Paraburkholderia bryophila: one gene and its partner. The protein of the gene in region 1 binds, or shares a complex with, the protein of each later gene. Links are inferred from orthologs where the notes say so. Each region holds a gene or a part of one and is shown on either strand. Other genes may lie near its edges. The genes, in order: uvrA and mfd.

Evidence for each region.
Region 2: the proteins of uvrA (region 1) and mfd are in contact, whole or in part, in a crystal structure (PDB 4DFC), measured with the Escherichia coli proteins. The link is inferred for Paraburkholderia bryophila from one-to-one orthologs.

Annotation. Positions count from the first base shown.
Region 1 is NZ_JACCAS010000001.1:2,381,210-2,395,577, reverse strand. The notes cover bases 7,180-10,629. They hold uvrA (excinuclease ABC subunit UvrA), read right to left. Parts: upstream 10,254-10,629; coding sequence 7,380-10,253; downstream 7,180-7,379. Other genes in these bases: GGD40_RS10525 (MFS transporter), read left to right, coding at 10,575-10,629; GGD40_RS10535 (AI-2E family transporter), read right to left, coding at 7,180-7,345. Outside these bases: GGD40_RS10570 (monovalent cation:proton antiporter family protein), read left to right, coding at 1-221; GGD40_RS10565 (adenine phosphoribosyltransferase), read left to right, coding at 359-925; GGD40_RS10560 (LysE family translocator), read left to right, coding at 1,038-1,652; GGD40_RS10555 (NUDIX hydrolase), read left to right, coding at 1,699-2,550; purU (formyltetrahydrofolate deformylase), read left to right, coding at 2,672-3,541; GGD40_RS10545 (PepSY-associated TM helix domain-containing protein), read right to left, coding at 3,653-4,906; GGD40_RS10540 (hypothetical protein), read right to left, coding at 5,129-6,115; more of GGD40_RS10535, read right to left, coding at 6,260-7,179; more of GGD40_RS10525, read left to right, coding at 10,630-11,762; GGD40_RS10520 (single-stranded DNA-binding protein), read left to right, coding at 11,885-12,433; arsenical resistance protein ArsH, read right to left, coding at 12,590-13,354; arsC (arsenate reductase (glutaredoxin)), read right to left, coding at 13,367-14,194; arsB (ACR3 family arsenite efflux transporter), read right to left, coding at 14,204-14,368. UniProt on the Escherichia coli protein: The UvrABC repair system catalyzes the recognition and processing of DNA lesions. UvrA is an ATPase and a DNA-binding protein. A damage recognition complex composed of 2 UvrA and 2 UvrB subunits scans DNA for abnormalities.
Region 2 is NZ_JACCAS010000001.1:815,001-829,924, forward strand. What follows is about bases 4,854-8,859. They hold mfd (transcription-repair coupling factor), read left to right. Parts: upstream 4,854-5,176; coding sequence 5,177-8,659; downstream 8,660-8,859. Other genes in these bases: ispD (2-C-methyl-D-erythritol 4-phosphate cytidylyltransferase), read right to left, coding at 4,854-5,056; argE (acetylornithine deacetylase), read left to right, coding at 8,856-8,859. In the rest of the region: osmolarity response regulator transcription factor OmpR, read left to right, coding at 203-937; GGD40_RS03520 (ATP-binding protein), read left to right, coding at 982-2,331; GGD40_RS03525 (peroxiredoxin), read left to right, coding at 2,530-3,078; GGD40_RS03530 (carboxymuconolactone decarboxylase family protein), read left to right, coding at 3,153-3,677; ispF (2-C-methyl-D-erythritol 2,4-cyclodiphosphate synthase), read right to left, coding at 3,770-4,249; more of ispD, read right to left, coding at 4,343-4,853; more of argE, read left to right, coding at 8,860-10,082; GGD40_RS03555 (pyridoxal-phosphate dependent enzyme), read left to right, coding at 10,138-11,160; large conductance mechanosensitive channel protein MscL, read left to right, coding at 11,262-11,708; GGD40_RS03565 (hybrid sensor histidine kinase/response regulator), read right to left, coding at 11,848-13,821; GGD40_RS03570 (response regulator), read right to left, coding at 13,911-14,402; GGD40_RS03575 (sensor histidine kinase), read right to left, coding at 14,532-14,924. UniProt on the Escherichia coli protein: Couples transcription and DNA repair by recognizing RNA polymerase (RNAP) stalled at DNA lesions. Mediates ATP-dependent release of RNAP and its truncated transcript from the DNA, and recruitment of nucleotide excision repair machinery to the damaged site.

The DNA of each region.
Region 1 (14,368 bases):
ATGCCGACGCGGTGGGCCGTACGCTTGCTGAAGTCGGGTTGTTCGAGCTGGGCGTCGAAGTGACGGCAATTCGCCGGCACGGCATTCGCGGCGTCGAGCCGGACCCGTCCACCAAGCTGCGCGCGAGCGACATCGTGGTGTTGCGCGGTTTGCCCGAACAGTTGGCGAGCGCCGAGGAACGGTTGTCGAAGCACCGCCGCGCGGGCGCCGCCGCGGCATAGGTGTGGAATGAGGCAGGTGGCAGGCGGCGCGTGCCGTGAGCTTGCGACGCCGCCCTTGCTCACCCAGCACCAGGGTCCCGCCCGACCACCCCGATTTCGCTTTTCATCGGACCTGACAAGGTCCATCCGGAGACACCATGTCCAACGCGCTCCCGAGCGCGCCGCTCGATGCGGCCGACTACATCAAAAGCCACATTCGCACGGTGCCCGACTGGCCGCAACCGGGTGTGCAGTTCCGCGACATCACGCCGTTGCTGCAGGAGCGCAAGTCACTGCGCGTGCTGATCGATCTGTTCGTGCAGCGCTATATCGATGCGAAGCTCGACTACATTGCCGGGCTCGATGCGCGCGGCTTCATCATCGGGCCGATTCTCGCGTATGAGCTGAACCTCGGCTTCATACCGATCCGCAAGGCGGGCAAGCTGCCGTACAAGCGGGTTTCGCAATCGTACCAACTCGAATACGGCAGCGCGACCGTCGAGATTCACGAGGACGCCTGCAAGCCGGGCGACCGTGTCGTGATCGTCGACGATCTGATCGCCACCGGCGGCACGATGCTGGCCGGCAAGATGCTGCTCGAACGGCTCGGCGCGGTCGTGGTGGAAGGCGCGGCGATCATCGATCTGCCTGAACTCGGCGGCTCGAAGCTGCTGCGCGACGGCGGCTTGTCGCTTTATACGGTGACGGGATTCGACGGTCATTGAGCCGTTGCAGTGAGTTTGCCGCGAAGCGTGCTTCGCACCGTGCGTTGAACGATACGTTGAACCACGCGTTGAACCAGTGTCTTTCCTGAACACCATCACGAAGGTCAGAACGATGCCCAACTTCCTGCTGTTTCTCGCCACGTCGATCGCGATCACCATGGCGCCCGGTCCGGACAATCTGCAAGTGCTCGCACGCGGCATTTCCCAAGGCCGCGCGGCGGGTCTCGTCGCCGCGCTTGGCTTCGCGGCCGGCATCACGTTTCACACCACGCTGGCCGCGCTTGGCGTCGCCGCGTTGCTGCGTTCGTCGCCGGTTGCGTTCGAGGTGATCAAGCTGGCCGGCGCCGCCTATCTGGTCTGGATCGGCATCAAGGCGCTGCGCAGCCAGGGCCTCGCGACCGCGCACGAACGCGCGCCGCAGCCGTTGTCGACCGTGTTTCGCCAAAGCGTGCTCGGCAATCTGCTGAACCCGAAGGTGACGTTGTTCTTCGTCGTGTTCCTGCCGCAGTTCGTGAAGCCGAACGGCACGCAAAGCGTCACGCTGCAAATGCTCGAACTCGGCGTGCTGTTCATGTTGCAGACCGTGGTGGTGTTTTCGCTGTTCGGCGTGTGCGCGGGGATGATCGGCGGCTGGTTGAAGCGCCGGCCGCGTGTGGGCGTGTGGCTCGACCGTCTGGCGGGCGCGACCTTCATTGCGATTGGGATTCGCGTCGCGCTGCGCGATTGAACACGCGATCGACGCGTGATTGAACACAGTTAGTCTGGAGTTTTGCATGACTTTGCCTTCCCTCGTCGCCGCGCGCCGCTTCGACCCGCACGCGCATCTGCCGTTCTGGATCGACGCCGAACAGGTCGGCTGGATTCGTTCGAGCGATGTGCCCTTGCTCACGCGCTGGCCCGATGTGTTCGAGATCGACAGCGCACGCGTGACGCTCAAGTCCGCGTTCGACACGGTCGATCTGCGCAGCGCGGCGCTCGGCTCCGTGATCGGCTCGCTCGCCGCTGAAGGCCGCATTCCTGGCTGGCGCAACGAGACCTACGCGATCCGCAACGCGTTCGACGCGCCGCCTCTCGCGTATATCGAGCGCGCGGCCTCGCGCTTCTTCGGCACGCAGACGTACGCGGTGCATCTGAACGGCGTCGTAGAATATGCGGATGGCGGCGCGCCGCAGTTGTGGATCGCGCGCCGCAGCGACACCAAGGCGACCGATCCGGGCATGCTCGACAATGTCGTCGCGGGCGGGATCGGCTGGGGCTTCGGCGTCGAGGCGACGATCATCAAGGAGTGCTGGGAAGAAGCCGGCATTCCCGAGGAAATCGCCGCGCGCGCCGTGGCAGGTCGCACCGCGCATGTGCTGCAATCGTTGCCAGAAGGCACGCAGGCCGAACAGATTTTCATCTACGACCTCGCGCTGCCCGCCGATTTCACGCCGCGCAATCAAGATGGCGAAGTGGGCGAGCATCGCCTCGCGCGCATCGACGAAGTCGCGCGCTGGATCGAAGAAGACGCCATGACGGTCGACGCGAGTCTCGCTACGCTGGACTGCCTGCTGCGCCGCCGCTGGATCGATGAAGAAGCGTGCGCCGGTATCGAAGTCCTGTTCACGCCGCCGGTGCTTGCATAAGATAGACGCTCGCGCCGCGTGGCGCGGCCGATGCACGCTGCGCCGAAAATCCCTCGGGGCGGCCGCATCGAGCCGCACACACTGAATAAACCACGCATTGAAGAAGGGAGTCATCCAGGTCATGTCGACCGATCACAGCTTTATTCTCAAACTGTCGTGCGCCGACCGGCCCGGCATCGTCCATGCGGTATCGGGCTTTCTGTTCGAGCGTGGCAGCAATATTCTCGACTCCGCGCAGTTCGGCGACAGCCGCACCGGCGAGTTCTTCATGCGCGTGCATTTCCAGCAGGTGGGCGGCGATCCGGGTCTGGAGGCGCTGCGCGCGTCGTTCGTGACGCTTGCTGAACAGTTCGGCATGCGTTGGGAGTTGCACGACGCGTCGGTGAAGCCGCGCGTGGTGATCATGGTGTCGAAGATCGGCCATTGCCTGAACGATCTGCTGTTCCGCTATCGCACCGGTCAACTGGGTATCGAGATTGCGGCCATCATCTCGAACCACAAGGAGTTTTATCAGCTCGCCGCCAGCTACGACGTGCCGTTCCATCACTTCCCGCTGATGGGCGCCACGCCCGACGCGAAAGCCGCGCAGGAAGCGCGCGTGCTCGAAGTGATCGACGAGCATCAGGCCGATCTGGTGGTGCTCGCGCGCTATATGCAGATTCTGTCGCCGAAAATGTGCGAGGCACTAGCCGGCCGTGCGATCAACATTCACCACTCGTTCCTGCCGAGCTTCAAGGGTGCGAAGCCGTATTACCAGGCGTTCGACCGCGGCGTGAAGCTGATCGGCGCGACCGCGCACTACGTGACGACGGATCTCGACGAAGGTCCGATCATCGAGCAGGAAGTGGAGCGCGTGGACCACAGCATGACGCCGGAGCAACTCACGGCGATCGGCCGCGACGTCGAATGCGTGACGCTCGCGCGTGCGGTGAAGTGGCACGTCGAGCATCGCGTGGTGTTGAACGGTAGCAAGACGGTGGTGTTTCGCTAGAAGCGGTTGATGTGTCGGCGAGGCGAGGACTAAGCGTGCCTCTCCTCCGCAACGCTGCTGTTAGCTCAGGCAGAAAAAAATGCGCCGGATTATTCCGGCGCATTTTTTGTTTCAGGACTGCGCGGCCGAGCGGCCCGTGTCCCGCGCGACATCCGCAGTTTGGGCGTTTCGTGCGTTTTGTGCGTTCTGTGACGAACGCCGCCGCGCATTCAGCTTCTTCAGCCAGATCAGCAGTCCCGTCGCGCTCAGCACGGCGACCGCGATACCCAGCGCGCTGATCAGAATCCGTCCGCCCAGGCCGAGAATGCGTCCGGAGTGCAGCGGGAATTGCACCTGCGTGAAGATATCGCCGGCGGTGCCCTTGCCCGGAATCAGCTTGCCGAGCGGCTTGCCGGTGGCGGCGTCCCAATACATCCACGGGTTGCCCAGGCCGATATCGCCGTGGTCGTTGCCGGGCGTATAAAAGCCCACGCCGTATGCGTGCAGGAATTCCGCGTAGTACACGCCGCCGGGCGGCGCCTTCAGGTTCTGCGCTTTGCCGGCCTCTTCAGCCAGTTGCACGATGCGCTCGCGGCTCAACACGGAATCGCCGGGTTGCGGCGGACGCAGAATTTCCGGGTTGTCGATCGGATTCGGCGTGAGCGTCGAGAACATCGAGACCACCGGCCGCACCACCGGCCCGGACAGATTCATCGACACCGAGGTCAGCGCGACGATCATCAGCAGCCCCCAGATCCAGACGCCGCCGGAGCGGTGCAGATCGAAGGTGAGCGCATAGCCGCCGCGCTTCAGGCGAAACGCGAACGACTTGCGCCAGGCCTTGAAACTCGGAAACGACAGCCACAGCGCGATCACGCTATCGAACAGCCAGATGATCCCGACGATGCCCATCAGCCACGTGCCGGTGTCGATACCGCCGGTGAACGGCAGTTGCAGCGTGTAGTGGAATTTGTAGATGAACGGGATCAGGTCGATCCGCGCGAGCGAGACGACGCCCCATTCGCGGCGGCCCTGGATTTCGCCGGTGGCGGGGTCGACGGCGATCTGAGTGAAGTCGAGCGGGTAGGGCTGTCTGGTCGCGGGATCGATGCGTGGCAGCACCATCATTTGCAGCGTATGGCCGGGTTCGGCGACGAGCGGCAGATACGTGACCTGCAGACGCGGGTCCGCGGCTTCCACACGACGCGCCAGTTCCAGTCCCGACAGCGCGGGCGCGGCGGTATGAGCCTTGAAGAACGATGGATTCAGTGCCGCATCGAGTTCATGGTCCCACGCGATGATCGCGCCGGTGAGGCCGGCCATGAATAGAAATAACGCGGTGGCGACGCCGATCCAGCGGTGAAGGCGAACGAACTGGCGCCTCATGCGCAAGCCGGCTGGACAAAGGGAAACGGCAGGCGGAATATCACGACCAGGATTGGGTGTAAATAGGAATTGTTCTCATCTTACGGGAAACTTGCAGTTGGCGGCAAGTTTCCCGTTGATGCGAGGCATCTTGGCGGTGTTTGAGCGATGGTCAGGGTTTCAGAGGCCGGCCGAACCCGCATTCCGTGTGCTGCCCGCCTGGAGGGCCTGTTTTTAGATTTCCTAGGCCCGAGGAATGTCGTCAATCTCCGCGTGCAAGGCCATGATGCGGTAACTCAATGCACCGTTCTCATCCTGTAGTCGTCGAAGATCACCCTGCAGCTTTTGCAGTTTGTACTGCGTGTCCGCAGACGGGTGATCGCTCATGCGTAGGGTGGTTTCGAGAACGTTGATCTCGTGCTGCGTTGCCTGCCCCAACTGTGTTCCATCGTCACGGCGCCTCCGCAATTGCGTTAGCTCGTTTTGCATAGTCTGTCGGAGTTGATGCGCTTCTCGTAGCAGGCTTTCCATCTGCCCCTCGTAGCCTTGTGCGACATGCTGGGTTCGTTCCAGATTCCTTTGCGCTTGTTGTCGCCGCATCGTGAGGTCCATGCCCGGATTTTGAGAACGCTGGGTCTCGGCATCGATCGTTGCCAGTTCATTCTCCGCTTGCCGCCGTTCGGCCAAGGCGTTTTCGAGCTGTCCTCGCGCGCGATTAAGCTGCATTTGCAGCGCCCGTCCACGCGAGCCGCCTTTCAGCCCCACCTCGTCGTGACGTTCGTAGTCGCCGTGTGTGTTCAGCCTGACGGGGATGCCCGGCTTTGTCGGGTTGTCTGGCCGGTAGACCCGTTCCGTCCGGTTGTCGCGATCGTGGCGGATGGCATAGGTATTCACGCCGTCGCTGATATAGCGCCGCCCGTTCTCGTCGATCCGGACGCCCGGTTTGACGGGATCGGGATGGAGTTTGCCGCTGGGCTCGCTAGCGTAGGACGCAGGTAACGCGCCCAATGCGCGCGACATGATGTCGACGCCGGTTCTCAAGTCTGGGGACGGTGTCGCCGGCTCATGTTTGCCGATGCCCTGTGGCTGCGCCCCGTTGTACCGGTCGTGGTCGGTTCGTGGCATCGCGCCGACCTTCTGGTGATCGAAGGTCTGCCCGGCTTGCTGGCTATCCTGCGGCGACTGACTCGCCCATGCGCTGGAATCGGTACTGGGGATCGAAATAAACATATGCTCACCTCGCCTCGCTGTTGAGAACGTCCACGCCAATGCGTGGACAGGCTCATGACAACCGATTCGCCGGAGGTCGAGGTGGTAAGTAAATGTAGTGATCGAGTTTGCGTGCGTGGCGGCCCAGCCGCCCGCGAGCGTGCCTCAAACCAGCCGCAAATAAATCAATTCCCGCTTGATATACGCGTAGAAAATCGGCGCGGCGACCACGCCGGGAATACCGAACGCCGCTTCCATCACCAGCATCGCGATCAGCAATTCCCACGCGCGCGCCTCGATCTGGCCGCCGACAATACGCGCGTTCAGGAAGTACTCGAGCTTGTGAATCAGGATCAGGAACACGAGCGACATGACCGCCGCCGGAAAGCTCACCGACAGCGCCACTGCGACGATGATCGTGTTCGAGATCAGATTGCCGATCACCGGCAGCAAGCCGACGATGAACGTGACCAGCACCAGCGTTTTCGACAGCGGCAACGTGTCGTGGAAGATCGGCAGGATCACCAGCAGGAAGATGCCGGTGAAGGTCGCATTGATCGCGGAGATCTTCACCTGTGCGAACACGATGCGGCGGAATGCGTCGGCGAAACGCGTGACGCGCGTGATGAACGCCGTGGACAACGGCAGCCGGTTCATATGCTTCTGCGCGCCGACCGCGATGATCGCGCCGATGATCATGCCGATCAGAATATGCGTGAACGCGCGCGCCGCCGTCTTGCCGCTTTGAGACAGCATGTTGGCGTGCGTGGTCATCAGTTCGGTGGCCCGGCTCTTCATCTGCTCGGTGTCGACCGGCAGATAGTTGGCGATGAACTGCGGAATGCGGCCGCGCGCCTCGTCGACGAGCTGCATCGCCTGGTCGAGCAGGTTCTGCACGCTCGGCACGTCGTTCTCGAAATGCGCGATGATGCCGAGCGTGAGCCCGGTCAACGCGCCCACGATCACCACCGACAAAAACACCACCGCGAGCCAGCGTGCCCGCTTGCTCGACATGTGACGCTCGATGCGCGGCGCGATGGTATGCACGAGCTGGAACACCAGCAGCCCGGCGAGCAGCGCGCCGAGCAGCCTCAGTTCGATCACCGCCCACATGCCGAACAGCATCAGCGCATAACTGCCGATTTCGACCGCCGAAAGTTTCGGCAGGCTCATGTCGCTAGTCAGCCTGACCGGGCGTGGGCGTAGGTCCTGCACTTGCCCGTCGTCGCGCGCCTGATTCCGCTTGGCCATGGCTTATTCCGTCTCCAACCCGTGAAGTGCAGCGTTACTTTTTGCTGGCGGCCCGTTTCAGCAAGGGCGCCAGATACTTTCCGGTAAAACTTGCTTTCGACTTTGCCACTTGCTCCGGCGTGCCTTGGGCAATGATCTGACCGCCACCCGCACCGCCTTCCGGACCGAGGTCGATGACCCAGTCGGCGGTCTTTATTACATCGAGATTATGCTCGATGATCACGACAGTATTACCCTGGTCACGTAACCGATGGATGACTTCCAGCAGCAGCGCGATATCGTGAAAGTGCAGGCCGGTGGTCGGCTCGTCGAGAATGTATAGAGTGCGACCCGTGTCGCGCTTGCTCAGTTCCAACGAGAGTTTGACCCGCTGCGCTTCGCCGCCTGACAGCGTGGTCGCCGACTGGCCCAGGCGGATATAGCCCAGACCCACGTCCAGCAAGGTTTTCAGCTTGCGCGCGACGACCGGCACCGGCTTGAAGAACTCGTAGGCGTTTTCCACCGTCAGGTCGAGCACTTCGCTGATGTTCTTGCCTTTGTATTGAACGTCCAGCGTTTCGCGGTTGTAGCGCTTGCCGTGGCAGACGTCGCAAGGCACGTACACGTCCGGCAAAAAGTGCATCTCGACCTTCAGCACGCCGTCGCCCTGGCAGGATTCGCAGCGGCCGCCCTTGACGTTGAACGAAAAACGGCCCGGATCGTAGCCGCGTTCTTTTGCCGCAGGCACGCCGGCGAACAGTTCGCGGATCGGCGTGAAGAGGCCCGTGTAGGTGGCCGGGTTCGAGCGCGGTGTGCGGCCGATCGGCGACTGGTCGACGTTGATGACCTTGTCGAAATGCTCGAGGCCTTCGATCGACTCGTACGGCGCCGGCTCCGCGGACGACCCGTACAGGTGATGCGAGACCGCGAGGTACAGCGTGTCGTTGATCAGCGTCGATTTGCCCGAGCCGGACACGCCGGTCACGCAGGTGAGCAGGCCGACCGGCAGATCGAGCGACACGTGTTTCAGATTGTTGCCGTACGCCTCAACGATGCGCAGACGCCGTTCGTCGGGCTCCTTGCGTTCGTCCGGATACTCGATGTTGAGCGCACCGGACATGTACTGCCCGGTCATCGACGCCGGGTTCGCCTGCACCTGTTTCGGCGTGCCTTCGGCGATCACCATGCCGCCGTGTTCGCCCGCGCCGGGTCCCATGTCGACCACGTAGTCGGCCATGCGGATCATGTCTTCGTCGTGCTCGACGACGATCACCGAGTTGCCCAGGTCGCGCAGATGCTTGAGCGTGGCGATCAGCCGGTCGTTGTCGCGCTGATGCAGTCCGATGGACGGCTCGTCCAGCACGTACATCACGCCGGTCAGGCCTGAGCCGATCTGCGACGCGAGGCGAATGCGCTGCGCCTCGCCGCCCGACAGCGTTTCCGCGCTGCGTTCGAGCGACAGGTAATCGAGCCCGACGTTATTCAGGAACATGAGCCGCGCGACGATTTCCTTGACCACCTTGTCGGCGATCTCGCGCTTCGAGCCTTCCAGACGCAGCGTCTGGAAATAGCCGAGCGCGTCGCGCAACGGCCAGCCGCTGATTTCGAAGATGCCGCGCGCGTCGCTGTCCGAGCCGATCCGCACGAAGCGCGCTTCGCGGCGCAGCCGCGTGCCGGCGCAAGCGGGGCAGGGCTGGTTGTTCTGATACTTGGCGAGCTCTTCGCGCACCGCGACCGAATCGGTCTCGCGGTAGCGCCGCTCCAGATTCGGGATGATCCCTTCGAACACGTGCTCGCGCACCGACGTGCGGCCGCGTTCGTTGATGTACGAGAACGGAATTTCCTGCTTGCCCGAACCGAACAGCAGGATCTTGCGGACCTTCTCCGGCAGATCTTCGACCGCCATGTCGATGTCGAACTCGTAGAACGCCGCGAGACTCTGCAGCATCTGGAAGTAGAACTGGTTGCGCCGGTCCCAACCCTTCACCGCGCCGGCCGCGAGCGACAGCGACGGATGCGCGACCACCCGCTTCGGATCGAAGAAGGTGATCTGGCCGAGGCCGTCGCATTCCGGGCACGCGCCCATCGGGTTGTTGAACGAGAAGAGCCGCGGCTCCAGTTCCTGCAGCGAATACGAGCAGATCGGGCAGGCGAACTTCGAGCTGAACAGCTTCTCTTTGTCGGTGTCCATTTCGAGCGCGATCGCGCGGCCGTCGGCGAGGCGCAGTGCCGTTTCGAACGATTCGGCGAGGCGCTGCTTCATGTCCGGCCGCACCTTCAGTCGGTCGACCACGACGTCGATGGTGTGCTTGTCGTTCTTTTTCAGCTTCGGCAGCGCGTCGACTTCATAGATCTTCGCGACGCCTTCGTTGGCGGTGCCGCCGCCCGAGCGCACGCGGAAACGGATAAAGCCCTGCGCCTGCATTTCCTCGAACAGTTCGACGTGCTCGCCCTTGCGGTCGGCCACCACCGGCGCGAGGATCATCAGCTTCGTTTCTTCGGGCAACGCGAGCGCCGCGTCGACCATCTGCGAGACGCTTTGCGCCTCCAGCGGGATTTCGTGATCCGGACAATACGGCGTGCCGACCCGTGCGAACAGGAGCCGCAGATAGTCGTGAATTTCGGTCACGGTGCCGACCGTGGAGCGCGGATTGTGCGAGGTCGCTTTCTGCTCGATCGAGATTGCCGGCGACAGGCCTTCGATCAGATCGACGTCCGGTTTTTCCATCAACTGCAGGAACTGGCGCGCATAGGCCGAAAGACTTTCGACGTAGCGCCGCTGTCCTTCCGCATAGAGCGTGTCGAACGCCAGCGACGATTTGCCCGAGCCCGAAAGGCCCGTAATGACGACGAGCTTGTGACGTGGAAGATCGAGGTTGACGTTCTTCAGGTTGTGGGTGCGAGCCCCACGAATACGGATTTGTTCCACGGATTTATTCCATGAACTGGCGGAAAGAGGAAGGGGCTAAACCTGCTACTATAACGACTTTTCAAGACCGCCGTTACGGCTTCCTGACAGGCTGAAGAAGCACTGAGGCAAGCTGTAAGGCAGCGGTTCAGCGCCGCGGGGAAGAGGTCTAACTGGGGCCGTTCCTCGTGAGTACAAGGCACCGCGAGGCGTCAGTGGGAGTGCTGCAAGGCCGTCGGCTCGAACGCCGCGCCGCATGCTTCCCGCCGTCCCACGGTAAGCCGCCCGCTGGTGGCCGCCCTTCGGCGATGTGCCGCCCCGCTCATTCAAAGAACGCTCCCGATGTCCAATCCGTCCGCAACATCCTCACGCATGAGCGCGCCTGAACTGCGCGCGACCGTGTCGCTGGCCGCCATCTTCGCGCTGCGTATGCTCGGTCTGTTCATGATCATGCCGGTGTTCTCGATCTACGCGAAAACCATTCCGGGCGGCGACAACGTGCTGCTGGTGGGCATCGCGCTCGGCGCGTACGGCGTCACGCAGTCCATGCTCTACATCTTTTACGGCTGGGTTTCCGACAAGATCGGCCGCAAGCCGGTGATCGCGATCGGTCTGCTGATCTTCGCGCTCGGCAGCTTCGTCGCGGCGGGCGCGCACGACATGACGTGGATCATCGTCGGCCGCGTGATTCAGGGGATGGGCGCGGTGTCGTCGGCGGTGATCGCGTTTATCGCCGACCTCACGTCCGAAGAGCATCGCACCAAGGCGATGGCGATGGTCGGTGCCAGCATCGGCGTGTCGTTCGCGGTGGCGATTATCGGTGCGCCGATCGTATTCCAGTGGGTCGGCATGAGCGGTTTGTTCACGCTGGTCGGCATCTTCTCGATTCTGGCGATCGGCCTGGTGCTGTGGGTCGTACCCGACGCGCCGAAGCCGGTGCATGTGCGCGCGCCGTTCGCCGAGGTGCTGCATAACGTCGAACTGCTGCGTTTGAACTTCGGCGTGCTCGTGCTGCATGCTACGCAAACCGCGCTGTTCCTCGTCGTGCCGCGCATTCTCGAAGCAGGCGGCTTACCGGTCGCGTCGCACTGGAAGGTTTATTTGCCGGTCATGGGGCTGTCGTTCGTGATGATGGTGCCGGCGATCATCGCCGCCGAAAAGCGCGGGAAAATGAAAATCGTGCTGCTGTCGGCGATCGGTCTTATCCTGATCGGACAGTTGTTATTGGGCGTCGCTCCGCATACGATTCTGAGTGTGGCAGCGATCCTTTTTGTGTACTTTCTCGGCTTCAATATCCTTGAGGCGTCACAGCCTTCGCTGGTGTCGAAACTGGCGCCGGGCACCCGTAAGGGCGCGGCGGCCGGCGTGTATAACACCACGCAGTCGATCGGCCTCGCGCTGGGCGGGGTGGTTGGCGGCTGGCTGCTCAAGGTGGATGGAGCGAGCGCAGTATTCTTTACCTGCTCGGGGCTCGTGTTGTGCTGGCTTATAATCGCCGCCAATATGAAACAGCCGCCGCGCAAGGCGTAGCTGAACACCCAGAACTCACCCGGCGGCGGGCAGAGGCGCAGTTCTGGTCTCGGGCCTGCCGGCCATGAGACGCGAACCGTGTCGTACCGCGCCGCCCGCAACGGAATCAACAGGAGAAACTCATGGCATCCGTGAACAAGGTCATTCTCGTCGGCAATCTCGGAGCCGATCCGGAAGTCCGTTATCTTCCGAGCGGCGACGCAGTGGCGAACATCCGCCTTGCAACGACGGATCGGTACAAGGACAAGGCGTCCGGCGAAATGAAGGAAGCGACCGAATGGCACCGCGTGTCGTTCTTCGGCCGCCTCGCGGAAATCGTCAACGAATATCTGAAGAAGGGCTCGTCGGTGTACCTGGAAGGGCGCATCCGGACCCGTAAGTGGCAAGCGCAAGACGGCACGGACCGCTATTCGACGGAAATCGTCGCCGAGCAGATGCAAATGCTGGGCGGCCGCGGCGGCGCGATGGGTGGCGGCGGTGACGAAGGCGGTGGCGGTTATAGCCGTGGTGAGCCGTCGGAACGTAGCGGCGGCGGCGGTGGTGGTGGCCGCGCTGTGTCGGGTGGTGGGGCTTCGCGTGGCGGCAGCGGTGGTGGCGGCGGTGGTGCTAGCCGTCCGAGCGCGCCGGCTGGCGGCGGCTTTGATGAGATGGACGACGATATTCCGTTCTGAGGTCCCGTAACCAAAAACTGTAAAGATCAGCCCCGCCTTTGTGCGGGGCTTTTCTTTTTGTATCCGGGATTCAGGGGCATTTCCTGACCTGCAGCATTTGCAGGAGCGGATGCGCGAGCGCTCAGGTGGCCCATCGGCTCCGATCGGTCGGGCGCGTTACTCGACTTCACTGTCGTCGGTGTCGGCGTTCCGTGCGCTGTGTTCATGAGCCATGGCCGCGCTGACGAGCGCAGTAACGGCTGCCGGGGCCCTCTGCTTGCGTTCGCTATAGCGGTCGGTCAGATAGTCCGAACGGTCGCGCACGAGGAGCGTGAACTTGTACAGTTCCTCCATCACGTCGACCACGCGATCGTAGTACGACGACGGCTTCATGCGGCCGTTCTCGTCAAACTCCTGGAATGCCTTCGCCACCGAACTCTGATTGGGGATCGTCACCATCCGCATCCAGCGCCCAAGTATGCGCAACGCGTTGACGGCATTGAACGACTGCGAACCACCCGAAACCTGCATGACGGCCAGCGTGCGTCCCTGCGTCGGGCGGACACTGCCGGAGTCGAGCGGCAGCCAGTCGATCTGGTTCTTGAATATGCCGGTCAGCGTGCCATGCCGCTCGGGGCTACACCACACCTGTCCTTCGGACCAGATCGACAGCTCGCGCAGTTCGACCACCTTCGGGTGGTCGGCCGGGACGCTATCAGCGAGTGGCAGATCCTGTGGCTCGAACACCTTCGTTTCGGCTCCGAACTGGCGGAGGATGCGCTCGGCTTCGAGCGTCAGTAACCGGCTATAGGACGTCGGGCGCAACGAGCCGTAAAGCAGCAGGATGCGAGGGGGATGTTGCGATACCGCCTGCGGTCTCAGCTTCGCAAGATCCGGGGTATCGAGATGGGAGAGGCGGATGTTCGGTAAGTCTGATTGCATCGTGTGGATGAACTACAGGGTAATGGCACGCGAGAGCAGCGTAGCTGTCGCGGGACACAGGTCGGTTGCCTGACGGGTTGCGAGGATTGTTGCCGGCGCGGCGTCGCGCGCGGCCGGCTTGAATCCCGCCTTCTCGAAGAGCGCCGTCGCGTTGGTGGTGAACAGCCAGGCCTTACGGGCACCTGCATCGAACGCTTCGCGCAGCAGTACGGCGATCAGGTTGCGGCCGATGCCTTTGCCGCGGTGTTGCGGCTCTACGATGACCGAGCGGACCAGCACATCGCTGCCGTACTGTTCGAATCCCCCGTAGCCTACGTGTGAGCCGGCAAGCGTGCTAAACGCGAAGAAGCTGCGGCCCGCTTCGTCAAGGTCGCTGCCCGGCAGATCGACGTCCCGCAACGCATTGACGAACCCGGCATCGTTGCTGGCGATCGCGCGTGCGACGATGAACGGCACGCCTTCCTCCTTCAGCACCTCGTGCTCCGGGGCACGATCCAGCAGCCCGGTCACGGCGTCCGAAGGCCGGCAAAGGCGCGTGCCACGCGGCGTCGCGACAATCGGCCTGTTCATCAGGATCGGATGGGCAAGCATCGCGTCGATCAACTGGGCATCGCTCAATGCTGGATCCCCGAGCCCAAGTTCCTTGTAGGGCGTACCTTTGATGCGCAGCACGTCCCTGACTGCCATGCCGGTGTCTGCGATGAGCCGCTCGAGCGTTGCGCGGTCAGGTGGCGTCTTGAGATATTCGATGACCTGCGGGTTCTCGCCAGCCTCACGCAGCAGCGCAAGCACATTGCGCGATGTTCCACAGTCGGGGTTGTGATAGATGGTGACGCTCATGGTCGATCCTCAATACGCTTCGTACCAGCGCTGCGAGCGGTTCACGACGGCTACGACCAGCAGCATGACCGGCACCTCGATCAGCACGCCGACGACGGTCGCGAGCGCAGCGCCCGACTGGAAACCAAACAGGCTGATGGCGGTTGCCACGGCCAGTTCGAAGAAATTGCTTGC
Region 2 (14,924 bases), 1.6 Mb from region 1 along the record:
CTACCTCAAATGCGTATACAAACCCCGGTAACTAGCCGGGTGCGAGAGTTTTTAGTCGAGTGAAGTATCCACCGAACAGCCGCATTCAGTAAAGCAGTCTACCTGCCCGTGCTTTACGTCGTGCCACAGTGCGGGTAAATTTTGTAACTGACTGTAACCCGATAAATGATGCAACCGCGCACCCCTTTCTAATCGCGCTAAGATGCCGACCATGGAAACTAAAAACCCTTCGAAAATCCTCGTCGTCGACGACGATCCGCGCCTGCGCGATCTGCTGCGCCGCTACCTCGGTGAACAGGGCTTTAATGTCTATGTTGCCGAGAACGCGCCGTCCATGAACAAGCTCTGGGTGCGTGAGCGCTTCGATCTGCTCGTGCTCGATCTGATGCTGCCCGGCGAGGACGGCCTGTCGATCTGCCGGCGCTTGCGCGGCAGTAACGACCGCACGCCGATCATCATGCTGACGGCCAAGGGTGAAGACGTCGATCGTATCGTGGGCCTCGAAATGGGCGCCGACGACTACCTGCCCAAGCCATTCAACCCGCGCGAACTGGTCGCGCGGATTCACGCGGTGTTGCGCCGCCAGTCGCCGTCCGAATTGCCGGGCGCGCCGTCGGAAACCACCGAGGTGTTCGAGTTCGGCGAGTTCGCGCTGAACCTCGCCACCCGCACGCTCACCAAGGCCGGCCAGGAAATCCCGCTGACCACGGGCGAGTTCTCCGTGCTGAAGGTGTTCGCGCGTCATCCGCGTCAGCCGTTGTCGCGTGAAAAGCTGATGGAGCTGGCGCGTGGCCGTGAATACGAAGTGTTCGACCGCAGCCTCGACGTGCAGATCTCGCGTCTGCGCAAGCTGATCGAGCCGGACCCCGGCAGCCCGCGTTTCATTCAGACCGTATGGGGTCTGGGTTACGTGTTCATCCCCGACGGTGCAGCCTGAGTTTGTTCTCGCCTCCTGTTTTTGAATTCAGATAAGAAGGGCCCATGCGGATCGACCGGCGCCTCCTGACGCTCGCGTTCGGCGGCCTTTTCTGGCGGACCTTTCTGTTGATCGCACTGTTGATCGCAGTCAGTCTCGCCGCCTGGTTCCAGAGCTTCCGGGTGATCGAACGCGAGCCGCGCGCGCAGCGCGTGGCGTTGCAGCTCGTGGCGATCGTCAAGCTCACGCGCACCGCCCTCCTTTATTCCGATCCCGACCTGCGGCGCGCACTGCTGCAGGATCTGGAGAGCAATGAAGGGGTGCGGGTGTACCCGCGCGAAACCACCGACAAGTACAAGCTCCAGCCCGACGAGTCGCTAAACCGCCTGATCGAACACGACATTCGCGGCCGGCTCGGCGACGACACGGTCATCGCGCAGAGCGTGAACGACATTCCCGGCGTCTGGATCAGCTTCAAGATCGACGACGACGATTACTGGGTCGCCCTCGACCGCGATCAACTCGACAACGCCACCGGGCTGCAATGGGCCGGCTGGGGCGTGTTCGCGCTGGCGCTGTCGCTGTTCGGCGCGGCGTTTATCACGAGTCTGGTGAACCGGCCGTTCGCGCGCCTCGCCATGGCCGCGCGCAAGGTCGGCTCGGGCCAGTCGCCCGAACCGCTGCCCGAGCGCGGCATGGGTGTGGCCGCCGAAACCAATCGCAGTTTCAACCAGATGGTGCAGGACCTCGAACAGCTCGAGGCCGACCGCGCGCTGATGCTCGCAGGGATTTCGCACGATCTGCGCACCCCGCTCGCGCGGCTGCGGCTCGAAACCGAAATGAGCCCGTCCGATCAAAGCACCAAAGACGCGATGGTCGACGACATCGAGCAGATGGACATGATCATCGGCCGGTTCCTCGATTACGCGCGGCCCGTGCAACGTGTTCCGGAACCTGTCGACCTTTCCGTGATCGCAGGAGAACTGGCTGCGCGCATGCAGAGCGAAGACAGCATGCGGCTGATTACGCGGCTCGCGCCGTCGGCGGTGATCGAGGCCGATGAAACCGACATGCGGCGGGTGGTCGGTAATCTGCTGGAGAACGCTCGCAAGTATGGTTTGAGCGACGGCGACGGCATTCCGCACGTGATTCTGGAAACGCGGGTGTCGCACTCGCGGGTTGAACTGTCCGTGGTCGACGAAGGCCCCGGGATTCCGGAAGACCAGTTGGCGCTGGTCACACGGCCGTTCTATCGTGTGAACTCGGCGCGCACGCAGGCGAACGGCACGGGCCTCGGCATGGCCATCGTGCAGCGCCTCGTGGGCCGCTACCGCGGTGCGCTGCGATTGCGCAACCGCACGCCGGGCCCGGGTCTCGAGGTCACGATCGAGTTCCCGCTGGCCAAAGGCGCCTGAGCGGAAACCGGCGTCAGGCGCCTCGGCGCGCCGCCTGCGGCCCACGGCCGCATTGAATAATTGCCACCCGTTCGATTAGCTTGACGCTATAGAACGGGTGGTCCAATAGAACCATAGGGGACACCGTGTGACGCGCTCGTGTGACGAGTTCGGAGCCTAAGACATGCTGTTTTTTCCAACTTACGAAGGAGTATTCGCATGAAAACCGTTGGCGATAAAATCGAAGCGTTCACCATTGCCGCTGCCAAGCCAGGCTTCAACCATCACGAAGAAAACGGCGTCTCGGCGTTCGAAGAAATCACGGAGCAGTCGTTCCCGGGCAAGTGGAAAATCATTTATTTCTACCCGAAGGATTTCACCTTCGTATGCCCGACCGAAATCGTCGAGTTCGGCAAACTGGCCAACGACTTCGAGGAACGCGACGCCGTGCTGCTGGGCGGCAGTGTCGATAATGAATTCGTGAAGCTGGCCTGGCGTCGCGAGCATAAAGACCTGGACAAGCTGAATCACTACGCATTCGGCGACGTGAAAGGCGAGCTGATCGACCAGCTCGGCGTGCGCGACAAGGAAGCCGGCGTGGCACTGCGCGCGACTTTCATTGTCGATCCGGACAATACGATCCAGCACGTGTCGGTGAATAACCTGAACGTGGGCCGCAATCCGGAAGAAGTGCTGCGGATTCTCGACGGCCTGCAAACGGACGAACTCTGTCCGTGCAACCGCTCGGTCGGTGGCGCAACGCTGTAAGCCGTGTCTTCAAAAGCCCGTCAAGCTTGAAAAAGCCGCGGGCTTTTTTATCGGCAACCTGATAGGAGATAACAATGGAATTCTTGTCTTCGATTAAGGCGCGCGTACCGGACTACGCCAAGGACATCCGGCTGAATCTGGACGGCACGATTGCGCGCTCATCGCTGGAAGGAAACGATGCGGTCGGCGTGGCATTGGCGGCGGCATTCGCCGCGAAGTGCACGGTGATCGTCGACGCGATTCGCAATGCGGGCGTGTTGTCGCCCGAAGAAACGAATGGCGCGCTCACGGCGGCCGCGTTGATGGGCATGAATAACGTCTGGTATCCGTACGTCGAGATGACGGGCAGCGCGGATTTGAAATCGCAGCCGGCGCAATTACGGATGAACGCTTATGCGTCGCATGGCGGCGTAGATAAACGACGCTTCGAGATGTATGCGCTGGCGGCGTCGATTATCGGCAAATGCCATTTTTGCGTGAAGTCGCACTTCGATACGCTAGTCGCCGAAGGCATGAGTTCCACGCAATTGCGCGATGTCGGCCGGATCGCGGCGGTGATTAATGCCACCGCGCAGTGTATTGCCGCCGAGAGTAAATAAAACTTCGGTCAGCGCGCAGCACGATGATTTAATCGCCGCTGCGCGCGCGACCTGAATGAGCCGTACCGGATTGATGCAGCCCAACCCGCCGGTCAGTTCTTGATCAACAACACCGCGGCCTGCGCTTCGATACCCTCGCCTCGCCCGAGGTAACCGAGCTTCTCATTGGTCTTCGCCTTCACATTGACGCGCTCCAGCGGCAGGCCGAGATCGGCGGCGATATTCGCGCGCATGCCTTCAATATGCGGCGCGAGCTTCGGCGCCTGCGCAACCACGCTGCTGTCCACGTTCGCGATCGAAAACCCCGCCGCCGTCACGCGCGCAAAACACTCGCGCAGCAAAACGCGGCTATCCGCGCCCGCGAACTTCGCGTCGGTATCGGAGAAATGACGGCCGATGTCGCCCATTGCCGCGGCGCCGAAAATCGCGTCGGTGATCGCGTGCAGCAGCACGTCGGCGTCCGAATGCCCGAGCAAGCCGCGCTCATAAGGAATCGTCACGCCGCCGATAATCAACGGCCGTCCCGGCACCAACGCATGCACGTCATACCCCTGGCCAATTCTGAAATCCATATGCGTCAAGTCCTTAAGTCCGCTTATTCACTGAAATTAAATTCGAAATTGCGATCGAGCAAAGCCGATCCGAATTCAGAACGAATTCGTTGATCACGAAGCCGACACCCGGCTCAGAATCGCCTCGGCCAGCTCGAAATCTTCCGGATACGTCACCTTGAAGTTGCGCAGGCTGCCTTGCACCAGCTTCGGCGCGTGACCCAGCCATTCGATCGCGCTCGCCTCGTCGGTCAAATCGTGGCCGTCGGCCTGCGCGCGCAGAATCGCGTCGCGCAACATGCCGATGCGGAACATCTGCGGCGTCTGCGCCTGCCACAAACCGTCGCGTGCTTCGGTATGGGCGATACGGCCGTCGCTGGACGCCGCGTCGATCCGCTTCAGCGTATCCGCCACCGGCAAGGCCATGATGCCGCCCACGGCGTCATCTTTCAGCGCGCCGACCAGCGCGCGGATCAGCGCGGGCGTGATGCCGGGCCGGGCCGCGTCGTGCACCAGCACCCAATCGTCGTCGTGCGCGCCGAACTCGGCGAGCGCCTGCAGCCCGTTCAGCACCGACGCCTGGCGCGACGCGCCGCCGCAACGGCGCACCGCGAAGCGCAGCCTGCCGAAGCGGCGGCCGTCGAAGTGCTGGTCGTCGGGCGCGATCACCAGCAGGGTTTGGGCGAATTCGCTGCAGGCGTCGAAGGCCGCCAGCGAGTAATGCAGCATGTCGCGCCCGGCTACCGTGCGATATTGTTTGGGCATCGCGGCGCCGGAACGGCTGCCGGTGCCGGCGGAAGGAATCAGGGCAAATAGGCGGGAAGTCACGAGGGCGGAGGCCGCGAAGTCAAAGTAAAGGACGGATTTTATAATAGGTCCTTCGCATCCATGCCCGGACACGCGTAAACTTGCGGCTCACGTGTGAGCCCGAGGCCGCCTTTTTTCTTTATGCCAGACATCGCCGCATCATCGCAGTCCTCCCCGCCCGTCGCGCTTGTCAAGGCCGGCCAGCGTTTCGCCTTCGACGGCACGCACGGCTCGTCCGACGCGCTGCTGATCGCCCGCTACCATCTCGCCTATCGCGAGAAGGTGCCGCTGCTGGCCGTCGTGTGCGAAAGCGCCGTCGATGCGCAGCGTCTGTCGCAGGAAATCGGCTTTTTCGCGCCCGAGGCGCGGGTGCGCCTGCTGCCCGACTGGGAAACGCTGCCTTACGATACCTTTTCGCCGCACCAGGACCTGGTGTCCGAGCGCCTCGCCACGCTGCACGATCTAGGCGAAGGCCGCTGCGACATCCTGCTGGTGCCCGCCACCACGGCGCTGTACCGGATGCCGCCGGCGTCGTTCCTCGCCGGCTATACGTTCTCGTTCGCCCAGGGCGAGCGTCTGAACGAGGCGAAGCTCAAGGCGCAACTCACGCTGGCCGGCTACGAACACGTGAGCCAGGTGGTACGTCCCGGCGAGTACTGCGTGCGCGGCTCGCTGCTCGACCTGTTCCCGATGGGCTCGCCGCTGCCGTACCGGATCGACCTGTTCGACGATCAGGTCGACTCGATCCGCGCGTTCGATCCGGACACGCAGCGCAGCCTCTATCCGGTGAAAGACGTGCGCCTGCTGCCGGGCCGCGAATTCCCGTTCGACGAAGCCGCGCGCACGGCTTTTCGCAGCCGCTGGCGCGAGACCTTCGAAGGCGACCCGAGCCGCGCGTCGATCTATAAAGACATCGGCAACGGCGTGCCGTCGGCGGGTATCGAATACTATCTGCCGCTGTTCTTCGAGGACACCGCGACGCTGTTCCACTATCTGCCCGAAGGCGCGCAACTGGCGTTCATCGGCGATCTGGACGCGGCGATCCGGCGCTTCACCAACGACACGAAGCAGCGCTACAACTTCCTGTCGCACGATCGCGACCGGCCGATTCTCGAGCCGCAGCGGCTGTTCCTGTCGGACGAAGATTTCTACACGTTCGCCAAGCCGTTCGCGCGGCTCGTGCTGCCCGCCAACGCGGGCGGCGGCTGGTCGACCCCACTGCCGAATCTGGCGATCGACCGGCATGCGGACGACCCCGTCGCCGCGTTGCGCGCGTATCTCGCTACCACGCCGAACCGCGTGCTGTTCGCCACCGAATCGGCGGGCCGCCGTGAAACGCTGCTGCAATTGCTGGCGGACAATCATCTGCGGCCGGCTTCGAGCGACAGCTTCCAGGACTGGCTGATCGGCGACTCGCGCTTCTCGCTAGGCGTCGCGCCGCTCGCCACCGGCTTTGCCGTGCCGGTCGACGGTATCGCGGTCATCACCGAAACAGAGCTTTACGGGCCACTCGCGCGGCGCGCCGGGCGCCGCCGCCAGGAGCAGGCGAGCAACGTCGATTCGATGGTGCGCGACCTCTCCGAGTTGAAGATCGGCGATCCGGTCGTGCATTCGCAGCACGGTATCGGCCGCTATATGGGTCTGGTCACCATGGACCTCGGCGAAGGCGAAACCGAGTTCCTGCACCTGGAGTATTCCGGCGACAGCAAGCTTTATGTGCCGGTCTCACAGTTGCACGTGATCTCGCGCTATAGCGGCGCCGATCCGGAAAGCGCACCGCTGCATTCGCTCGGTTCGGGCCAGTGGGAAAAGGCCAAACGCAAAGCCGCGCAACAGATTCGCGATACCGCGGCCGAACTGCTGAATCTTTACGCGCGCCGTGCCGCGCGCGAAGGCCATGCGTTCGCGCTCGAACCGAAAGACTATGTGAAGTTCGCCGAGAGCTTCGGCTTCGAGGAAACGCCGGACCAGGCCGCCGCGATCGCCGCCGTGATCGGCGACATGACGAGCGGCAAGCCGATGGATCGCCTGGTGTGCGGCGACGTCGGCTTCGGCAAGACGGAAGTGGCGCTGCGCGCGGCATTTATCGCGGTGATGGGCGGCAAGCAGGTCGCGCTGCTCTCGCCCACCACGCTGCTCGCCGAACAGCACACGCAGACCTTCACCGATCGCTTCTCCGACTGGCCGGTGCGGATCGCCGAACTGTCGCGCTTCAAGTCGACCAAGGAAGTGAATGCCGCGATCCAGCAGATCAACGAAGGCACGGTCGACATCGTGATCGGCACGCACAAGCTGCTGTCGTCCGACGTGCAGTTCAAGCGCCTCGGGCTCGTGGTGATCGACGAGGAACACCGTTTCGGCGTGCGTCAGAAAGAAGCGCTGAAGGCGCTGCGCGCCGAAGTGGACGTGCTCACGCTGACCGCCACGCCGATCCCGCGTACGCTCGGCATGGCGCTCGAAGGCCTGCGCGATTTCTCGGTGATCGCCACTGCGCCGCAAAAGCGGCTGGCCATCAAGACCTTCGTGCGTCGCGAGGAAGACAGCGTGATTCGCGAGGCGATGCTACGCGAACTGAAGCGCGGCGGCCAGGTGTACTTCCTGCACAACGAAGTCGAGACGATCGAGAATCGCCGGCAGATGCTCGAAGCACTCGTGCCCGAAGCGCGTATCGCGGTCGCGCACGGTCAGATGCATGAGCGCGAACTCGAACGCGTGATGCGCGACTTCGTCGCCCAACGCGCCAACGTGCTGCTGTGTACGACCATTATCGAAACCGGCATCGACGTGCCGAGCGCCAATACGATTCTGCTGCACCGTTCCGACAAGTTCGGTCTCGCGCAATTGCATCAGTTGCGTGGCCGCGTGGGCCGCTCGCATCACCAGGCGTACGCGTATCTGCTGGTGCACGACCCGCAAGGGCTGACCAGGCAGGCGCAACGCCGCCTCGAAGCAATCCAGCAGATGGAGGAACTCGGTTCGGGCTTCTATCTGGCCATGCACGATCTGGAGATTCGCGGCACCGGCGAAGTGCTCGGCGACAAGCAGTCGGGCGAGATTCAGGAGATCGGCTTCCAGCTTTACACCGACATGCTGAACGACGCGGTGAAGGCGCTCAAGGAAGGCCGCGAGCCCGACCTCACCGCGCCGCTCGCCGCCACCACCGAGATCAACCTGCACGCGCCGGCGATTTTGCCCGCCGACTATTGCGGCGACGTGCAGGAGCGTCTGTCGCTGTACAAGCGTCTGGCTAATTGCGAACACAACGATTCGATCGACAGCATTCAGGAAGAGCTGATCGACCGCTTCGGCAAGTTGCCGCCGCAAGCGCATGCGCTGGTGGAGACGCATCGGTTGCGGCTGGCGGCGAAGCCGCTCGGCATTTCGAAGATCGATGCGGGCGAAACGGTGATCGGTTTGCAGTTCATCCCCAATCCGCCGATCGACGCGATGCGGATCATCGAGATGGTGCAGAAGCACAAGCACATCAAGCTCGCAGGTCAGGACAAGCTGCGCATCGAAACGCGCAGCCCGGATCTCGCGGTGCGTGTCGCGACGGTCAAGGAGACCTTGCGTGCGCTCGGTTCGCCGAGCCGCGGCACGGCGCCGGCCGCCGCTGCGCGATGATGAATTCCGCCGTTACGACGTGATTCATGGTTGCACGAGCGCACGCCCTCATGCACGCACTCACGCGCGCAACGTGAGAAAAACGGGGGACGTCTAGCGTCTTTCGGTTCATGCTGCGGTGCGCAAACGCGCTCCGCAGCATACGGCTGAGTTTTTTTTGGGTATGATCGAAAGACTCAAATGCCGGAGTCTTGTCATGTCTCACGTCGCTGAATCAGCGCAGTCCTCGTCAACGTCCGCTTCCGCCGCCTCGCTTTCGCTCCCCTGGATCACCCGCCTCGTGTCGATGGACACGGTCAGCCGCAATCCGAATCTCGGTCTGATCGAAACCGTGCGCGACGAACTGCGCGCGGCCGGTGTCGACGCCACGCTCACGCACGACCCAAGCGGCAAATGGGCCAACCTGTTCGCGACGATTCCCGCGCACAACGGCGAGACCAATGGCGGCGTGGTGCTGTCGGGTCATACCGACGTGGTGCCGGTGGACGGTCAGCAATGGGACAGCGATCCGTTCAAGCCGGAGATTCGCGGCGACAAGCTGTACGGCCGCGGCACCTGCGACATGAAGGGTTTTATCGGCGCGGCGCTGGCGCTCGTGCCCGAGATGCAGCGCACGAAGCTCGCCAAGCCGATTCACTTCGCCCTCTCGTTCGACGAAGAAGTCGGCTGCGCCGGCGCACCGCTGATGATCGCGGACCTGATGAAGCGCGGCGTGAAGCCGGACGGCTGCATTGTCGGCGAGCCGACCAGCATGCGCCCGATCGTTGCGCACAAGGGCATCAACGCTTACGAGTGCTGCGTGCGTGGCCAGGCCGCGCATTCGTCGCTCACGCCGAAAGGCCTGAACGCGATCGAGTACGCTGCGCGCCTGGTCTGCTACATCCGCGACATGGCCGATCAGTTCCGCGAGCAAGGCCCGTTCGACGAACTGTACGACGTGCCCTTCACCACCTCGCAGACCAGCACGATTATCGGCGGCAATGCGATCAACACCGTGCCGGCCGAATGCAAGTTCCAGTTCGAATTCCGCAACCTGCCCACGCTCGACCCCGAACCGATCTTCGCGCGCATCGATCAATACGCGCGCGAAACGCTGTTGCCGAAAATGTTGCGCGAGCATCCATCGGCAGCAATCGAGATCAGGAAGATCGCCGCGGCGCCCGGACTCGATTCGTCTGAACAAGCCGCGATCACGCAGCTCGTGCGCGCGCTCACCGCCGACCAGGACAAGCGTAAGGTCGCCTACGGCACCGAAGCGGGGTTGTTTTCGCTGGCGGGCATTCCGAGCATTGTGTGCGGCCCCGGCGACATCCAGCAGGCTCACAAGGCCAACGAATTCGTCGCGCTCGACCAGTTGGTCGCGTGCGAGCGCTTCCTGCAAAAATTCATTCACAGCATGTCTGTCGACGCACACGCACTCTGAAACCGAGCGGCACAAAATAGGTCTTACTCGTACCGACATAAAACACCCACCCGCCATGTCAACCGCCACACCGCAGCACACGGACCACACGATCGACGGCGAGCCGATTCCCACGCTCGACGACATCGCCACTCAGCATTTTGCGTTGGCGCCGTGGGTGACGCGAACGCCGGTGTTCGACCGGCTCGACTTCGCGTCGCTGGAAGGCACCGTGGTGAACTTCAAGTTCGAACTGCTGCAGGCGGGCGGCAGCTTCAAGGCGCGTGGCGCGTTCACCAACCTGCTCGCGCTGGACGAAGCCCAGCGCAGCGCCGGCGTGACCTGCGTGTCGGGCGGCAATCATGCGGTGGCGGTCGCGTATGCGGCCATGCGGCTCGGCATCGGCGCCAAGGTCGTGCTGTTTCGCGCGGCCAATCCGGCGCGTGTCGCGCTGTGCCGGCAGTATCGCGCCGAGATCGTGTTCGCCGAGGACATTGCCGAAGCCTTCGAACTGGTGCGCCGTATCGAGGCTGAAGAAGGCCGCTATTTCGTGCATCCGTTCAACGGTTATCGCACGGTGCTAGGCTCGGCCACGCTCGGCTACGAATGGGCCACTCAAACGCCCGACCTCGAAGCGGTCGTGCTGCCGATCGGCGGCGGCGGGCTCGCGGCCGGCGTCGCCACGGCCATGCGGCTCGCGAATCCGCGTGTGCATGTGTACGGCGTCGAGCCGGAAGGCTCGGATGTGATGGGCAAGAGTTTCGCCGCCAATCACACGGTCAAGATGGGCCACATGCACGGCATCGCCGACTCGCTAATGTCGCCGCATACCGAGGAATACAGCTACGAGTTGTGCCGCCGTCATATCGACCAGCTCGTCACCGTGTCCGACGATCAGTTGCGCGCCGCCATGCTGACCTTATTCGGACAACTGAAGCTCGCCGTCGAACCGGCCTGCGCGGCCGCCACCGCGGCGCTGCTCGGACCGCTGCGCGAACAGCTGCAGGGCAAGCGCGTGGGCGTGCTGTTGTGCGGCACCAATACCGACCCGGTCAGTTTTGCCGCGCATATTGAACGCGCACGTCATAGCGCGTCATAGTTTCCTGAATAGAAATCCGCTCATGGCTTTCCTTGTCAAAGGACTAGCCTATCCTTCTCAGGTTGGTATCATTCGCTAATCGATATCTGGGAGGAACCTCTATGAGCATGGTCAAGGAATTCAAGGAATTTGCCCTTAAGGGCAACGTGATGGATCTCGCCGTCGGTGTGATTATCGGCGGCGCGTTCTCCACCATTGTCAATTCGATTGTTAAAGACCTGATCATGCCGGTTGTCGGGCTTGTCACCGGTGGCCTCGATTTCTCCAATAAGTTTGTTCGCCTCGGCGACATTCCGGCTAGCTTCAAAGGCAGCCCCGAGTCGTATAAAGACTTGCAGACGGCAGGCGTGGCGGTGTTCGGTTATGGCTCGTTCATCACCGTGCTGATCAACTTCATCATTCTCGCGTTCATCATTTTCCTGATGGTCAAATTCATTAACAATTTGCGCAAGCCGGATGAAGCCGCAGCGGCAGAACCGGCCCCCACGCCGGAAGACGTGTTGCTGCTGCGTGAAATCCGCGATTCGTTAAAGAATACGCCGCGTTAAAGCCGGGGCCTCCGGCGTGTTAGCCGAGGCGCGGTTGAGTAGAAAAAGCCTGTTGCGATGAAAATCGCAACAGGCTTTTTTCCGACCAAAACATCACGCGCCGAGACACGACGCAACGCAACACGACAAAGCAAAGCCTTTAAGCGCCCTTCTGCGCTTTCAGACTCACCGCGCTGTCGATCATCGCCTCGAGCTGGCCGAAGTTGACCGGCTTCGTCAGATGCGAAGTAAAGCCGGCGGCCACACAACGGCGCACATCCTCGTCGGTGCCGAAGCCGGTCAGCGCCACCGCCGGCGCATCCGAATGCTCACGGAACGCCTTGATGAAGTCGAGACCGGTGCCGTCGGGCAAGCCCACGTCGCTGACAATCAACTCGAACGTCTGCAACTGCGTGGCAGCCAAGGCGTCGTCCACGCGACCCACCACCGTCACCTCGTGACCCAGGCTGCGGATCAGTTGCGCCATGACCTCGGCGGTATCCTCGTGGTCTTCGATCAGCAGGATGGTCAGCAAAACGCCCGAGCGCACCTGGTCGGGCGCCACGACCGGCGGCGGAACGGCCGGCGCCGCCGCGGTCGGCAGCGTGATCGTGAAGGTCGCGCCGCAATGCGCGCCGGGACTTTGCGCGATCACCGTGCCGCCATGCACGTCGGTTAGCGCCTTGGTGATCGCGAGCCCCAGTCCCAGTCCACCGAACTGGCGCGTCATATTCTGATTGCCCTGCTCGAACGCGTTGAAGAGCTTGCCGATCTGTTCCGGCTCGATGCCGATACCGGTGTCTTCAACCGATATCTGCACCTGCATGCGTTCGTCGCGGGTGCGCAAATAGATATGGCCGCCGTCCGGCGTGAACTTGGCGGCGTTGCGAATCAGATTCCACAGCATCTGTTGCAAGCGTGCGCGGTCGGCCAGCACGTAGTGGTGCTGCGCGTCTTTATGCACGTGCACGTCCTGCTGCTTCACCTGAATCTCGCTGCGGAACAGTTCGAGCACGCTGTCCATCACTTCGTGCACGTCGACGGTTTCCAGCGACAAACGCAGCTTGCCGTTCGCCACCCGCGTGAGGTCCAGCAGATCGTCGATCAGCCGCGCTTCGAGTTCGACGTTGCGGCGAATCATGCGCACGCTCGCGCGCGCCTGCTCGGGTAGGTCCGGGATCATTTCCAGCACGCTGGCGCCGGCCAGCACCGGCGTGAGCGGCGTGCGCAATTCGTGCGACAGCATCGCGAGGAAACGGTCTTTGGCGCGGTTGGCGTCTTCGGCGATCTGGCGCGCGGCCTGCTCCGACGCGAGCAGCCGCTCGCGCTCCTCGATCGCCTCGCGTTGCGAATGAATGTCCGTGCAACTGCCGAACCATTTGCTGACTTGACCTTCGGCGTCGCGCATGGCCACGACGCGGGCGTCGAACCAGCGGTATTCGCCGTCGTGACGGCGAATCCGCAACTCGTGCCGATAGTCGCCGGCATGGCTGGTCACCGCTTTGAGCCAGGTAAGGCGGATTTCCTCGCGATCGTCCGGATGCACGGCTTCGAGCCACGCGAGACCGTACGAACTGCTGTCGGGGAGACCGGTGTAGTCGTACCACTGCTTCGACAGGAAATCGCAGTCGCCTGCGGCGTTGCAGGTCAGCACGAGGTGCGGCAGCGCCTCCGACAGCGTGCGGTAATGCTGCTCGCGATCGCGCAGCAGCAAGGCTTCGTCCGACGCGCGCTGCAAACGCACTTGCGAGAGCACCCGCTCGACGGCTTCGGGCAGGTAATCGAGGTAATCGCCGGATTTCGGCACCACGTCGGACACGCCCGCGCGCAACGCTTCGATCACGCGCGATTCGTCGGTAAAACCGGTCACGAGGATGGCGGGAATCCGCACGCCTTCCGAACGCAAACGGCGAAAGAAGTCGAGTCCTGTCTCCGGTCCGCTCAACTGGTAGTCGAGCACCAGCAGATCGGGCGCGCCGCCGGCGAGCCGCTCGCGGGCCGCTTCGACGCCGGCGCAGATCGCGACCCGGCAGCCGGCGCGTTCGAGCGACTTGCGCGCAAGCCGCAGGATGCCTTCGTCGTCGTCGACGACCAGCACATAGGCGGCTTGCTGCGTGGACACTTCTTCGGTCATGCGGAATTCTTTCACGGATTCGGATGGATCAGGTTGTCATGCGCGGCTTTCGACCCGCTTCATGGGCGCGGTGCTCGACGGGCGCGGCCTTACGGCGCCCCGAGGCGATGGCCCGACGGCAGCTTCACCACCTGCAGGAAGAAGCCGAGCCGGCGCACGGCTTCGATAAACGCCTCGTATTCGACCGGTTTGGTGATATAGACGTTGCACCCGAGCTCGTAGCAGCGCGCGATCTCGCGCGGGTCGTCGGTGGTGGTCAGCACGATCACCGGCACCGCGGCGGTCTGCGGCGATTCTTTCAGACGGCGCAGCACTTCGAAGCCGTCCACGCGCGGCATTTTCAGATCGAGCAGCACGACGAAGTTCGTCAGATCCTCGCGCGCGGGGATCGCCGTGGCGGGATTCGCGTCAGGGTCGACGACCGGCGGCGGACCGAAGAAATAGTCGAGCGCCTGCTGGCCGTCGCGAAACCGCACGAAACCGTTCGATACGCCGGCACGGCGCAGATTGCGCTCGACGAGCGTGGCATGACCGTCGTCATCTTCGATCAGCACGATGCTGACCGTTTCCCCGTGACTCATAAGCTCTCCGTGCAAACAGGTAGCTGAACCATACCGCTTCTGAATTGTTCTAGTCGCGGCGTGGGTGATTGGGCGTAAGGTCAACACAGGCCCAACCCCACCGCCAGCCTCCAGACCCAACGCCCGGGTTCAATTCCGCGTGGGCTGTTCCGGCAACACCACGAAAAAGGTCGACCCGGCGCCTTCCGCCGACTCGACCCACACGCGCCCGCCATGCCGCTCCACCGTGCGCCGCACCACCGCGAGACCAATGCCGTCGCCGTTCGCGACGTCGCCATGCAGACGCTGGAACGCGCGGAATACCTTCGACATGTAAGCCGCCGGAATGCCGAGGCCATTGTCGCGCACGTAATAAGTGCGCGTGCGCACGGCGCGCGGCTCGGACTCGTCGACCGGATCGGGCTCCAGCGCGCCGACCTCGATGCGCCCAAGGCGCGCCGGGTCGAGGTAGTTCAGCGCGTTGCCGATCAGGTTGCCGAAGACCTGTTCGATCGCACCCGGGTCGCCCCATGCTGGCGGCAG